One region of the Leuconostoc sp. XM4 genome, then DNA from elsewhere that is predicted to be linked to it. Evidence: riboswitches for the same ligand, from Rfam matches in the RefSeq annotation. Region 1 holds a riboswitch; the other holds the start of a gene.
The links. Region 1 has a riboswitch for thiamine pyrophosphate ahead of RHP64_RS04610 (solute carrier family 23 protein). Riboswitches for the same ligand answer to the same signal wherever they lie in the genome.

Region 2: another riboswitch for thiamine pyrophosphate. It lies ahead of thiE (thiamine phosphate synthase); the one in region 1 lies ahead of RHP64_RS04610 (solute carrier family 23 protein).

Annotation. Positions count from the first base shown of each region.
Region 1 covers NZ_CP134507.1:921,201-929,151, reverse strand. Annotated here, with positions in the region: gene thiM (hydroxyethylthiazole kinase) at 1-615, opposite strand, end outside; gene thiW (energy coupling factor transporter S component ThiW) at 623-1,132, opposite strand; gene RHP64_RS04625 (SDR family oxidoreductase) at 1,193-1,960, opposite strand; gene RHP64_RS04620 (acyl-CoA reductase) at 1,973-3,439, opposite strand; gene RHP64_RS04615 (LuxE/PaaK family acyltransferase) at 3,451-4,563, opposite strand; gene RHP64_RS04610 (solute carrier family 23 protein) at 4,556-5,842, opposite strand; TPP riboswitch at 5,921-6,020, opposite strand; TPP riboswitch at 6,103-6,192, opposite strand; gene celB (PTS cellobiose transporter subunit IIC) at 6,368-7,702, opposite strand; gene RHP64_RS04600 (hypothetical protein) at 7,720-7,951, opposite strand, start outside.
Region 2 covers NZ_CP134507.1:1,135,406-1,143,356, reverse strand. Annotated here, with positions in the region: gene aroA (3-phosphoshikimate 1-carboxyvinyltransferase) at 1-1,039, shown strand, start outside; gene RHP64_RS05790 (prephenate dehydrogenase) at 1,036-1,887, shown strand; gene RHP64_RS05785 (shikimate kinase) at 1,895-2,695, shown strand; gene RHP64_RS05780 (type 2 periplasmic-binding domain-containing protein) at 2,699-3,253, shown strand; gene RHP64_RS05775 (type I 3-dehydroquinate dehydratase) at 3,250-4,131, shown strand; TPP riboswitch at 4,281-4,371, shown strand; gene thiE (thiamine phosphate synthase) at 4,503-5,141, shown strand; gene thiS (sulfur carrier protein ThiS) at 5,168-5,365, shown strand; gene thiF (sulfur carrier protein ThiS adenylyltransferase ThiF) at 5,376-6,023, shown strand; gene RHP64_RS05755 (thiazole synthase) at 6,045-6,821, shown strand; gene RHP64_RS05750 (MFS transporter) at 6,845-7,951, shown strand, end outside.

The DNA of each region.
Region 1 (7,951 bases):
AACCATGTCTCCTGTCCCAACAAACTTATCCAATTCATCGACGCCATTGCTCAAAATAAGGTGTTTATCATTTTGAACAATGACATCCTTTTTCCCTGTTGCCACAAACACAGTATCGGCATACTCAGTTGTTATTTGTTTCAAAGACAAAATGAGATCTTTTAACGCCTGATCATGCTGATCAGAGCTAGCACCATCAATACCTTTTGCTAATGATGGTAAGCCGACAAATCTTCTGATTTCTGAAGTATTTCCTTTGATAACTGTTGGATGATTACGCGCCATAGCCATTCCTAACTTTGTTCGTTCATTAGTAATACCATAGCCTACCAGATCCACAACAGTCGGTTTTTTAGTCATATCTGCTAAAGAGCTAGCTTGACTGAGACTTTGTTCGTGTGACTCATTAAGTCGGCCCATGTTTAGTAGTAGTGCGTCTGTTGACTGAAATAATGACGAAAATTCACGGGTATCACTACTCATGATAGGTTTACCACCAAGATACAATATAGTATTAGCCACCGTTTCTAACGTAATATCATTGGTTATGCAATGTACTAACGGTGCCTTTTGCAAAGGTAAAATTGATTTAATTTTTATTAATTCATTTTTCATAGCTATGCTACCCAACAAACATTCTCTGAATTTCTTTAAAAGAATTTATTTTTAGCAAATTTACTAAAACAAAATAAGCGATTACTGATCCAATTATGGTTGCACCCACAAAACGAGGTGTATACACAAACCAGTACAAGTTTTGTTGTTGTCCAGTAAACCAGACCATCACCGGAACTGAAATTAACGATCCTACAATTCCGGTCCCAAGAAATTCACCAAACATTGACCAATACATATTGCGGCCATACTTATACAAGATACCTGCACCGAAAGCACCAAAAATTGAACCAGTCAAAGCCAATGGGGGTATACCTAACATTAGCATTCTTATTATTCCAGTGACTACTGCCATAACAACTGCATATACTGGTCCTAGAATTACACCAGCAATAATATTCATGACACTGGACATTGGCGCCATACCTTCAATTCTAAAAATTGGAGATAACACGATATCTAGCGCTATCATAATTGTAACGACCATTATTTTTGTCAACTTAACATTTTTATTCATTATGATTTCCTTTTTAATATTCCATTGTGTTTTATATTTTAATTATTGTGTTGATTTCGATTAGAGCATAGTTAAACCACCATCTATGAACAGACATTGGCCGGTCATATTATTCGAAAGCTCTGAGGCCAGAAATACGGCTGAACCTGCCACATCCTCAGGAGTAGTTAAACGTTTAGTCGGTGTTTGCGCAATAAGTGCTTCCCGAATATCACGATGCGTGTACTTACTAGAAGCTGTTGGGTACGTCAATCCTGGTGCGATAGCATTTACTCGGATACCAAAAGCACCTAACTCACTAGCCATTGTACGTGTCAACCCAAGAACAGCAGATTTTCCGACAATGTAATCATGATAAGGGATTGCTGGAGACCTTATCAAATTACTGGTTATATTAATGATGCGACTGCTGTTATTTGTTTTTAATCTTGATAAAGCACCTTGAGTAACATTTAAAACTGCTTTCAAACTACCGTCGATTTGATTTTGGTAGTCACTCCATTTCAGTTGGTCTAACATTTTTCGATGCTTAGGATCAAATTGATATTGACTTAATGCATTGTTTACAATGATATCGATCGTACCAAAATTTTCAAAAATATCGTATAGCATGTTTTTCACTTGTTTTTCATCACGTACGTCACATGCTATGGCAATTGCTTGACCACCATCTGAAATAATTTCTGCAACAACTTCATCGGCCTTTTTAGTATTTTCCAGGTAATTGATAATGACAAAGGCACCTTGTTTGGCATACTCTTTGGCAATGGCTGCCCCAATTCCTCGACTGGCTCCCGTCACCAGTGCAACTTTATTTTTTAATAGCATTTTTTATTCTCCTCACTCCACATCCGGATCAAACTTCTCACTAGAGAATTCTAAGCTCTGCTCAATGTCTGTAACACGAACTAAATCCAATAAGTTAAAGCGTCCATCATGGTGCCAGCCACTGGAAACGTGATTCATCTTTCCCAGCGCACTCATTCGATTAACACCCACTTTCCCTAACATATCTGCCAACGAGAACAAACGATTCGGAGAAATCGCAATTCCTGCTGACTGTAAATATTGCTGATGCGGTATGAGTACAGGTGGTAAATCAGTCAAATCATTAACAACAAAAATATGAATTGAACGATTCAAAGGCGAGGCGCTAAATCCGATATTATTATGTAAAATAATAGTCCATGCGGTACTATTGTCACTTCGAAATACTGAGGTTGCTCCGTTTTTTATAGACGTTATCTCAGCTTCTTGCCGCATTTTTTCAATAGCGATTTTATCTGATTCGTGTATCGGTGCACGAGGATATTTGATTTGATAGTTATTTAACTCATTGGACAGGATACTCGCAAACTCTTGAGGCGTTATTGCCCCGCCTCTTTCAATGAAAATTGACTGCGGAGCTAGACAGCTTTGCTGATCATAGGTGGCAATGTCCTCAGCTAAGTCTTTAATGACTTGAGCATAATACTCTGGTGTCAACGTCTCCCTACCAACTATTGCCAAACCGATTTTGTATCCATAACTTAAAATCTTCTTATTTAATGGTGTTTTGCTTTTTACAGATGCAACCGCTTCTTTACCACCACACACAACAATAGTATCGGCCAAATTAAGACAGTGCGCCTCGAATTTTTCACCACTATGCCATGGTAGAATGGTAATCGTATTTGCCAATTTTGGATCAATTTCAGCTAACGTCTGAACAAACAAAGCTGGCATAATAGGCTCTGCAAAAGATGTTTTCCCCAGTGTTGGCGATTTTACAAGTAGTCCCATGATGAGTGTCCACAGTTGTATGCCTGGCACGTTGCCGGAAAATATTTGGAATATTAAATCTGGCCCGTAAAATTTTGAAAATCCACCGGAAAGGTTTGGTTGAAAATCATCCAACATTGCACCTGATTGTCCAAGTTCGGTATTCACAAATCGTTTTAATTCTTTCTTTCGAAATAAGCGAATAAAGTTTTTGAGCTCTAAACTAAATTGATCAGCGTCATAACCAGTTACCGCGGGGACTGCTTTTTCTGCTATTTTCCGAAGATGATACGATGGGTTAGTCCATTTTTCTGCTGCCCGAGCAATAATATCAATAATTTCATTCACTGTAAGATGCTTTAAATAATGATTACGGTTATGCGTTATTATTTTTGTAATCTCTTTTATTTCTTGTTCGGTTATTTTGGGATAACACAATACAAGATGATGTGTTTCATTTTCAACTACCTTTTCGGTTAAATCACCAAGGATAATGCTGTCTGGCGTGTAAAAAATATTAATTTTTGTCATTTCTTTATTAGACATTATTGACACCTTTATTGCAGTTGTAAAAGCTCATCAGCGGTGATGGAACAACCCTTAGCCACCGATCCTTTTGCTCTACCAATGATTGTGAATCCATGATTGTTTTTGATAACAATGTCTTCAGTTAGAATTGATACGCAGGAATCCCAATTAGCTAAGTCATAGTATGCCAATAGGCCACGTTGACCCTGTGCAACAGGCTGTAACGTTTCAGTATCCAAGACCTGAGTTTTTACCCAAGCAGGTGCTATTTTATCAAAATAAACTGTTTTATTTTCTGAATGATCCATTAAATTTCGATCGTAACATTGAGAACTAATCTCTGTCATGCCGTACATATTTATAATTTGTTCGCGTGTCACCTTAAATGTGCTCTCCAAATCAGCATATAAGTCAGTCATACTCACTTCTTTTGACTTGCCCTTAAATCCACCAGTATCAAAAATAATGCTTTCTTTTGCCAGATTAAAGGATTGATGATGTTGCTGTAAGTATGCCAATAGATGAACATAAGAAAACGAAGCACCCAAAAGTAATATGGACTCATGATTTTTTTCTGCTTCTTGAAGAGCAACGATTAGTTCCGAATAGTTTAGTTGGTTATTTTCAAAAAAGATATGGCTATTTTCAGTACCAAATTCTCGTATAGCGGTTGATATATAGCGAGATAAAGAAGAGTTAGGGTTATCTGCCATACCCGGAAACAAAGAAAGTATTCTAATTTTATCCGTATTAGGCAAAACGTTTTTCTTGAATCCTGCCCGCATAGATTCTTCCCAAATATTTAAATTCGAGATATAATGTTTGCTTCTATGATTAATATTTGTTGTGCCACTCGAATAAAAAACATCCGCAGCTTGATTAATATCTTCGGTTGACAGAATTAATTCTTTGTACGCTTGAATCGGAATTAGCGGAACCTCGCGCCAGTTTTTTACGGTCAAGAGGTTTTTATGTCGTAATTGGGCAAATTTTTTATATGGTAAATTGTTTTGAAATTGATAAGCAAAAATGCGCATAGCTAGCTGATTGAAGTCCGATTCATATCGCTCTGTTTGATGATCCTTGTATTTATTAATGAAAGTTAAAATGTCGCTTTGAATTTTTTTAGATTTTTCAATCATGAGATCCTCTTATATTTTTTATCATTCGTGGTAAGTTAACCAAGGCAAACTGTAAGATGATGGCAGACAACGCACCGACTAATATGCTATTAGATAATAATTCACCTGTAACACCTGACCAGCCGGTTGCATAGTTGGGCAGAGCAATCGCTAGTATGATAGACAATCCAATAATCATGTTATTTTCATTGTTGTCAGGCGCTCTTTTCAAAATGTTGAATCCAGTCAGAATTAAAGTTGTTGCTGCGGGCAAAAATATGCCCCCAATCACTGGACTAGGCGTTATTGCCAAAAACGCACCAATTTTAGGAACAAAACCTAGTACGACAAACAAAATTCCTGCAATAATTACTGGTATTCTCGAAACATTACCAGTTAAGTTTAAAATCCCTACATTCTGCGCAAAAGCAGTTGTTGGAAAGGCTCCGAACAAGGATGAAAACATTGATCCCGCAGATTCGCCAATTAGACCATTTTGAATGCGCCTTGGTGAAATATTTTCTTTTAAAGTATCGCCAGCTGCCTGATAGACACCTAAAGCCTCTACCACTGCAACCACATAGGCAACAAAGAATGTCAAAAACATGACCCAATTAAACTTTAGCGATCCATAAGGCAATAAATGAGGCATGCCAAACCATGATTTTGTTGATAATACGCTGTAATCTACGACACCTAACGAAACTGCTAGAATATCACCAACAATTAGCGCGATTAAAAAGGAAAAACGCTTCCAAAATCCCTTACCAAATATCGACAATAGAATGACAATAGTTGCTGTAGTAACAGACAAAATAAGTGTTGTTGGTGAAGAGAAACCTTTATCACCTGGATAACCACCTAAGAATTCAGATAGTGTGAATCCAGATAAAGAAATACCAACCAAAAATATTAGTGTTCCGGTAATTGCTGGTGTCAATAATTTGATTAGTTTATTGATAAGTCCTGTAACGGACAATAAAAATACAATGAGTGCACTCAGTAAAATTGAACCACTCGCCGTTGCTAACTGACCAGCTTTACCAGCATTAATCATTAACGCGTCAAAAGCAGCTGACGGCCCTTGAACAATAGGCAGCTTCGCTAATTTTGTTGCCTGTGTAAGCGTGACTAATCCTGAAACAATAAAAATCGTGTTCACAAGATTAGTTGATAAGTTCAGTGAGAGCCCTGCGGCAGCGGCAACATAAATTGGATCTAACCATACGTTAGAAACAAACACGTGCTGTATTCCAGCTAGGCCATGATCCATGATTCGATTATGTTTTGGTGTCATCATAATTAAATTCCTTTTCCAATAAAAAAAGTGCCCTTAAATACATAAAAAAGGACACTTTTGACAACAGTACATGTCGTTATCAAATATTGGTCACTTTCCTACGCTAGTATTAACTAGATCAGGTTCAAAGGGACCGATATACATCATCTCAGTCTTTGCGACGCCCCTAGTGATTATTATTCATTTTTCAAAAAAATCCTCTCAACAAGTCATTTTATGCAATAAAAAAACATTTTTCTCACCTAGAGAAAAATGCTACGTTAAAAAATGTAGCACTTTCCTACGCTGATGTTAATCAGTTCAGGTTCGAAGGGTTCTTCTCAGCCATTTTGGCGCCCCTAGCACAAGCATTATTGTATCATAAATTTTCTATTAAATGTAAGTAATTCATTCTATTTTTCACATAAGTTTGTCATTAAGTGATATCCTTACTGATGAAATTTACCTTTCACAAATCAGCCAGTCGAGTATATAAAAAATACCAGTCTGTTACTAAACACAGACCAGTATTTTGATGCCTCGTCATTAAGGCTGTACTTGTGTTTTCCCCTGCTCATCATTGTACAACTTAGTATCATATATTTTGATAAATGGTAAGTAAATAATGAAAGCTATTACAACACAGATTATTGCTAAGACTGCTGCTTTCCAATCAACGGTACTAATAAATGCACCGATTCCGGCTGGGGATGGCCATGGTGCTTGAATAACAATTGGCCGAATGATATGGAAGTTAATGGCTGCATAAGCAACGGAAGCTGTTGCCATTGGTGCCAAGAAAAATGGAATAGCTAGATAAGGATTATAAACAATTGGTAATCCAAATATTAACGGCTCGTTAATATTAAAAAGTGATGGTACGATTGAAGCTCGGCCTAAAACTTTTAGTTGTTCGGAACGTGCTAGTAAAGTAATAAATATGCATAATCCAAGTGTCGCACCAGAGCCACCTAAGATAGCAAAGGCATTATTAAATTCTCCAGCAAACGGTATGTTAGCCCCATTTGAATTTGCTACCATATTTGCTAAGAAGATAGGCGTAATAAATGCGGAAATAATGTTAGCGCCATGAATACCAACAATCCACAAGGCATGAATCAAGAACTCAATCACCATAATTCCTAGCCAGGTGCTAGTCATGCTTGTAACGAAGCTAAATGGTATTGCAATCATTTTGAAAATGTCAGTACCGAGTAACACTAAGGAACCATTAATACCCAGTACAACAAAAGCAATAACGAAAGTTGGAATCAATGCCGTAAATGATCTTGATACACCTTCCGGTACAGCATCCGGCATTTTAATCGTCCAGTTATGTTTCACACAGAATGAATACAACCAAACTGCTAAAATAGCCATAATAATCGCTGTGAAAATACCACTTGTTCCAACACGGTCGATTGTGCTAGTCATTCTAAATCCGTTGATAACTGTCTCGTCCTTGGATATAGTATTTAGCAGAACAATTTTTCCGCCTTTTAAAACCAATTCTGGCAAGCACATAAAGAATGCAAATAGTGATAAGAAGGCACCATTTAATGGCGCTACTTTTAGTTTATCTTCTGTTTGAATAATACGAGTTAATTCAAAACCAATTGCTAAACTAAAATACATGGCTAAGATACCCATGGTTGCTGTGTTGGCAATCATGTACAAATCGCTAAACTTAAAGAATGTTGCGTCGAAAAAATCATTTAAGAACGGAAATACTGTCGGTAATATATTCAAAACTAATATCATAGATCCCACAATTGTAAAAGGAATTGAAGCCATACCAGCAGCCATGATAGCTCTCACAATTCTATATTGGGAAACTTTGGTCATTGGTTTCAAAAGCACTTTTTGTAGGAAGTTAAACATAGGTCCATTTTCCATAACTATTTCATCTCCTTATTATTTTTAAGAACGGACTGATAGGCTGTCAAACGTGCGTAATATTTATCGTGATTTGTTGCAATCAAGCCTAACCTTTTGTTAACTATGAGAAGTATGCTACTACTGAGTAATAACAGGATTAGTACCACTAAGCGGTTACTACCAGTATTTTGTATAAATTGGTAAAAAAATGTAAATAACGATGTTGGGATGCTCACCATTAAAATGATATTC
Region 2 (7,951 bases), 210 kb from region 1:
TATGGGCAATTCAGGAACTTCAACTCGTCTCCTCATGGGATTGCTAAGTAAGCAACCGTTTGATCTAAATATTTTTGGTGATTCATCACTGAGCAAGCGACCATTGCGTCGTGTTGCCGACCCGTTGTCAATGATGAATGCGCAATTTGAATTATCTAATGACGAGTTCTTACCAGCTGTAATTAAGGCCAATACTGGACTAAATGGTATTACTTATCATATGCCGGTAGCATCAGCGCAGGTCAAAAGTGCTATTTTACTAGCGGGCATACAAGCTGAGGGTGAAACAACGATTATCGAAGATCTACCATCAAGAGATCATACAGAGCGCATGCTCCGTCAGTTTGGTGGGCAAATTAAAACAGATAACGGTGTAATTACTGTTAAAAAGCAGTCAAAACTAAGCGGTCAGCATGTTTTAGTACCATCGGATATCTCAAGTGCTGCATTTTTCATGGTGGCTGGTTTAATTACACCAAACTCGGAAATTACCATTAAAAAGGTCGGTGTCAATCCAACGCGTGATGGTGTGATTAAATTGCTTGAACGGATGGGTGCAGAAATTACTCAGAAACCGATTGCATCTGATGGAGAACCGTTGGCTGATATCACGGTCAAAGCACAAACTTTACACGGTATTGCAATTACTGCTGAGGATATTCCTGGTGCAGTTGATGAACTGCCCATTCTTGCTCTAGCTGCTACACAAGCTGTGGGAGACACGATTATAAGTGGTGCAGAGGAATTACGTGTAAAAGAAACTGACAGAATTTCGACAGTCATTAGTGAGCTAACTAAATTGGGCGCTGATATTGATGAGAAGCCAGATGGTATGGTTATTCATGGTGGAACGCTCTTGCACACGTCAAATGGCTCAACACTACTTGACTCACATGGGGATCATCGCATTGGTATGATGAACGTGATTGCTTCTCTCATTACTGAAGGGGATGTAGTATTAACCGGTGAAGAAGCTATGAGTGTGTCGTATCCTGGATTTGTAGAAGATGTGTCCTCAATTAAGAGAGAATGGTTATGAAAAATATCGTTGTTGTGGGTCTTGGCGAAATGGGGGCATCGTTAGCCAAAATTTTAAACAAAGAGCCAAAAAACCAAGTAATAGGTGTTGATATTAATGAAAAGTCGCTCAGCTATGCAAAAGATCATGGTATTGTTTTTGAGGCAGCTTCTAATTTAGTAAATGTTGCATCTCATGCTGATGTTATTATCTTGGCCACACCAGTAACTTATATCGAAGAAATGATTCGTTCATTATCTCAACTATCTCTAAAAAAAGAGGTAATCGTTACGGATACAGGATCGACAAAACGAGATATTATGGATGTGGCTGAAGCAGTTTTGACACCAAAAAATATTCATTTCGTTGGTGGGCATGCTATGGCCGGTACTCATCGGAGCGGTGTTGAGTGGGCAAATGAAAAACTGTATCAAGATGTGCCTTATTTCTTAATTCCAAGTTCAATTTCTAATGCTCGTAGGTTGCAGGAAATTCTTGAACCGATTGCCGCTAAATTTATGCCAATTTCAGTCAAGAAACACGATGAGCTGATGGCTGTAATTAGTGATATACCGCATATTATGTCTTTTGCATTAATGAATACTGCCACTAACCAGCTGGGCGATTCAACGACATTTGGACAGTATGTTGCTGGTGGCTTCAAAGATATGACACGCATAGCGGAAAGTGATCCAAAGTTATGGACTGATGTATTGTTAAGCAACAAAGAAGCAATATTAACTAGTCAGTCCTTGATAATCGAGCAATTACAATTATTTTCTCAAGCAATTGAAGATAATGATGCATCAACTTTGATGACTTTAATTTCGTCAGCACAGGAGTCAAGAAAAAATTTATTGTTAAAGTGAGAAAATTATGATTAAAGAACCAGATACATTAATGCTTATTGGGTTTATGGGTGCTGGGAAAACGACTGTGGGTAAGGAAATTGCTCGGCAACATCATTCAAAGTTCGTAGATATTGATTCTGAAATTGAACGTGCTGCCGGTAAATCAATCGCAGAAATTTTTGAAGAACGTGGCGAAGCCGGCTTCCGTGAGTTAGAAACCAAAGTTTTAAATAATGTGCAAACATTTGATGGTGTTGTTGCCACGGGCGGGGGTGTAGTGGAACGACCAGAAAACTTAGAAATTCTGCGCCATTCTCCAGCGACAATTATTTATTTACATGGCAATTTAGAAAGTACTATTGGCCGCTTAATTCTTGAAGGACAGCGCCCGTTACTTCAAGAAAAATCGACGGCGGAATTCTTTGCATTATGGCAGGAACGTGACCCAAAGTACGAAGAAGTTGCCAATTTCACCGTAGAAACAGTTGGTAAAACACCGGCGCGTATTGCAGCTGAGATTATTGCCTTATTTAGCGCTAATGAGGATGAACTAGCACTACTACAATTGCGTTCACAGATAGATGCATTTGATCGTCAAATTTTTAAAATTATTTCGGAACGTTTTCAGATTGTTGAAGCAGTGGCTCGTTATAAAGAAAAATTTGGTATACCAACGATTCAACAGGATCGTATGTTAAAGTTACGTAAGGAATTGAAATCAGATTTTAGTACTTCTGTAGATATCACAGATGACATGATTGATGGTATTATGACCATTTTGATGCAGGCTGCCATTGACAAAGAGAATAGGCAATTAAATAGGTGATTTATGAAACTTCACACATTAGGACCAAGTGGCACAGATTCTGAACAGGCAGCACAATATTATTTAACGGACGAAACCCTAATTTTGCACAATAGTTTTGAAGAAGTTTTATTACATCTAAGTGACTATAAAGGGGATAAAATAATTTTACCAGTTGCATTTAAGTCTAATCAGGAACCAGATTTGAATTGGGCCGACTTTAATTATTTAAATTGGTCACAGCTTGCAATTGAACAAACATTTTCGCTACCCTTAATGACGATGAGTGTGATTGAAAATACCCAATTTGAGCGAAATGTAGCAATAGTCCATGCGGCCACAGAAGGCTTAATGAAAAGATATTTAACCTCTGTGAATTTAGATAATGCTTGGGGGCCGTCAGTGATGTTTGCACCAAGTAAAATTGTTGCATTACAGAGCTTTATAAAAGAACAAAATCGGTTTACAATTGTTTCTGAAGAACAATTCAAAAAATTACCTGAAAGTAGTGACGGAAAATACCAAATTAGGCAACAATTAAAGCCTCAGATGGTTTGGATCGTCTATAGAGTCCTATGACATTAAGAGAACTATTAAACATACCTAGCAGTACGAATAAACCGATTATAGCAGTCCCCCTAACTTTAGGACCTACGGACAAAATTAGTCCGTTCGCTCAAAAACTACAACAACAAAATCCAGACATTGTTGAATGGCGGGCAGATTACATCGCAGATGACTTTAGTCAGGCGGTTATGTGGCAACAAGTTAAGGATGGGGCACAAAGTGAATTGGCGCAAAAAGACGTTTCTGCCATGACAGAAGCGAAAATGTTGTCAGAAATTGATAATGCCAAGCAAGAATTCATGGCTAATTGGCCACAAATAAATGTTCAAATTATTAAAGAGTTAACTGGTACGGTGTTTAATAGTATTGGTGGTTTTCCGGTGTTGTTAACATATCGTACGGTTACACAAGGTGGCCGTGGTGAAATGGGCCCAACCGAGTATGCCACTTTTATGATTACTGCTTTACACTCGGGGTTTCCGTTTGCAGCTGTTGATGTTGAATATACATTAGATGAGCCGCTACGACAAAGTATTATGGACGCAGCGAATAAAGCCAATGTTCCAGTATTACTGTCATACCACGATTTTGAATCTACCCCTAAAAATTTGCCAGCTTTAATCAGTGATATGGCTGATACTTCAGCAGATATTATCAAATTGGCTGTCATGCCTGAATCCGAAAAAGACGTTGATTACCTATTGCAAACAACTAAGAACGTCAATATTTCGCAACCATTAATCACGATGAGCATGGGAGAGATAGGTAAACGTAGCCGTATCGAGGGATATGAATATGGGTCAGAAATGACCTTTGCAGTACTTGATGGTACACAAGGAAGTGCTCCTGGGCAGCTGACAATTAATGAATTATTGCAAGCTTGGCAATAATGTGTTATATTAGTTAAGACCAACTGGGTAGTATCTATCTACCTACCCGCTATCTCTCCGGAGGTAGCGTTTTTTGTTTACTTTGATTTACTAGGCAATTATTTCTTGTGTTTACAAAAAATAAATGTTATAGTATTTATGAAATTATATATGTATGTCTGGGGTGCCCGCGAGGGCTGAGAAATACCCATTGAACCTGATCGGATTAAAATCTGCGTAGGAAGATGTGATTAATAGATTTTTTATTAAGCTGTTTTTTTGCGTACCCATTTGCGCAAAAAAACAGCTTTTTTATTTGAAAAATTTAAAAAGGTTCAGTGTATTGAAAAATTTCAAAAATATATTATCAGGAGGTTTACGAAAAGGAGCCCATGGATGTAAATATAACTAAGGTGCTAAAGCTATATTTAGTCACAAATCGATACGATTATTCTGATGAAGAGTTTTTAGGTCGAATTGAAAAAGCATGTCAGAACGGTGTCACACTCGTTCAGCTAAGAGAAAAGGAGGTTACCACGCATAAGTATTTTGAACTGGCAACGAAAGTGAAAGAAATTACTGACAGATTCAGAATTCCATTGATTATTGATGACAGAATAGATATCTGTCAAGCAGTTGATGCTGCTGGTGTCCATATTGGCGATAATGACTTACCGATATCAGTCGCAAGACGTTTAATTGGTCCAGAAAAAATTTTGGGTGTGTCTGCTAAAAGTGTCATGAGAGCCACACAGGCCGAACTAGAGGGGGCAGATTATTTAGGAGTTGGCGCTATTTATCCAACTAAGACCAAGGTAATCACAAAACCTACGTCAATCGAAACTTTAAAGGAGATTACACGAACTGTCTCCATACCAGTCATTGCAATTGGTGGTATCAAGGAACATACAATTCACAACTTTAAAAATACTGAAGTCAATGGTGTGGCGATGGTTAGCGAAATTATGTGTGCCGAAAATATAGCGGACAAAGTATCCGACACGATTAAAGCACTTGACCAAGTACTTTAAAAACTAGAGAAAGGTGGTCCTAGGTAATGCTTAAGATAAATGGCTCTGTAGAGAATCAGTACGTTGGAAAGACAATTGCACAACTGCTCAATGACAAAAATGCTGCTTTAGAAAACATTGTAGTTGAACACAACGGTAAGATTTTACAACGTGAACGTTTTGTAGATACTTTTATTCATAATGATGATCAAATTGAAATTATTTCATTTGTAGGCGGAGGTTAAAGGAAGTCTTATGCACAAAATTAATATTGATGGTTACAGCGTTCAAGAAGTATATGAAGATATGAAACAACGCAATGTGCCAGGAACGTCAGAAAAACTTGCACAGGCTCATGTGACTATTGCAGGTGCCGGTGGACTTGGCTCTAATATTGCCATCGCATTAGCGCGTGCAGGAGTAGGGCATTTGACTTTGATTGATTTTGATGCTGTTGAGTTGAGTAACCTGAATCGACAGCAATTTAAATTGAGTCAAATTAATGTACCAAAGGTGATTGCGCTAAAACAAAATATATTAGAGTTCAATCCATTTATTACAATTTCAACAATTCAAGAAAGAGTCACGTCGCAAAATGTTGAAGCTCTATTTGGTGATAGTGATATCATATGTGAAGCATTTGATGACCCGCATAGTAAAGCAGTCCTATTAGGTAGTTCTCGTGAAATTTTTCCAAATAAACCGCTTGTTATGGGCAACGGGTTAGCTGGAATTCATAGTCCAAATAATATTAAAACGAGACAACAGAGCGAAAATGTATACATCTGTGGGGATAACATTAGTGCTGGAGTAGAAGGATTGATGGCACCAAGAGTGCTTGTGTGCGCTGGTCATCAAGCAAATGTCATTTTACAGCTAATACTCGGTAAAGTGGCTTTATAAATTTAGGAGAAACTGATAGTAATGAAAGAAAATACTGATACCTTGACCATTGGTGGTCATACATTCACTTCAAGATTCATTTTAGGATCCGGTAAATATTCCTATGAATTAATTGATTCAGCAGTAAAAAATGCTGATGCTCAGATAATAACAATGGCATTGAGACGTTCCAATGACGCCAAGGAAAATATTTTAAACTATATTCCTGAGAATGTCACTATTTTACCTAATACTTCAGGCTGCACAAATGCTGAAGAAACTATCCGAATTGCCCGTATTGCCCGTGAATTAAGTGGTAGTGACTTTATTAAATTAGAAGTAATTCCTGATAAAAAATACTTAATGCCTGATAATTACGAAACATTAAAAGCAACAGAAGTTCTGGCCAAAGAAGGCTTTATTGTAATGCCTTATATGTTGCCCGACTTAAACATAGCCAAACAATTAACCGATGCGGGAGCGGCAGCAATTATGCCACTAGGAGCACCAATTGGAACCAACAAGGGCCTGTCCAATAAAGATTTGATTCAAATTCTTATTAATGAGATTGACTTGCCAATTATAATTGATGCGGGTATCGGAAAACCTAGTCAAGCTGCTGAAGCTATGGAGATGGGGGCAGATGCCATTATGGCCAACACAGCAATGGCAACTGCTGGAAATATTCCTTTGATGGCTGAAGCATTCAAATTAGCAATCAATGCCGGGCGTAAAGCTTATTTAGCAAAACCTGGCCGGGTATTAGATGGATCTGCTTCACCGTCTTCAACACTAACAGGAGTAAGTAATCCTGCTTAGGATGAATTCAAAAAGGAAGTCACATGGAAAATACGATAGACCCAATAAATAAACGGCATAATAGTTGGGTCACTATTATTTTATTAAATTTTTTTGGTTGGATATTCATATATGCAGACCGTACAATATTAAATCCTGTTATGCCAGCTATTCAGTCAGAATTTGGCTTGAATCATAGCCAACTGGGTTTGATTTCGTCCTTGTTTTTCTTAACGTATACCATCGTGCAAATGCCTTTTTCTACCTTAGCAGACTACTTTAGTAAAAAATGGATTATTGGACTTGGTTTCATATTTTTTGGTGTGATGACCTTATTTTCTGGATTAGTCACAACTATTGGACTATTCTTAATTACTAGAGCAATGGTGGGTATTGGTGAAGGAAGCTTCTATGGCGCATCGTATGGATTATCCTCGCAAGTATTACCGAAAAACAAGTTAACTTTTGGAACAGCTTTAATTAATTCTGGACAGGCTTTTGGGCAAATTCTTGGCACATTATTATCCAGTATTCTTGTGTTACAGCTTCATTTTCATTGGTCTACCCCATTTATCACTATCAGCGTACCAACTGTAATCGTTGGACTACTGTATATATTGGTTATACGAGACAAGCCGTTTAATGCATCAACTAAACCAAATCATTCTAAGACTGCAATTAAGTCAATCGACATCAAAGCGCTATTTACACGTAATTTGTCATGTACGTACTTGATGCTTTTTGCTTCAATTTATGGGCAGATTGTAATGATTACTTGGTTACCGTTATACTTGATAGATTATCGGCATATTTCAGGAACAAATGTAGGGTGGGTAGCATCCATTGTGCCGTTTATCGCCATTCCAAGTGCATTATTGTTTGCTAGAATAAATGATTATTTGAAAAATACTAAGACATTGATATGTATTTTAGTTCCTTTATCGGCAATTTCACTGATTGTCGGCGTAACGATTAATAATGATATGGTCTTGTTACTGTCTTTGCTAGTCTATGGGGTAACAGGAAAAATGGCATTAGATCCTTTGCTATTGTATACCATTAAGATTAATGCTAAAAATTCGCAGCTGGCAATGACATTTGGGATTTATAATTTTTTGGGGATGATTGCATCAATTATTGCACCAATCATG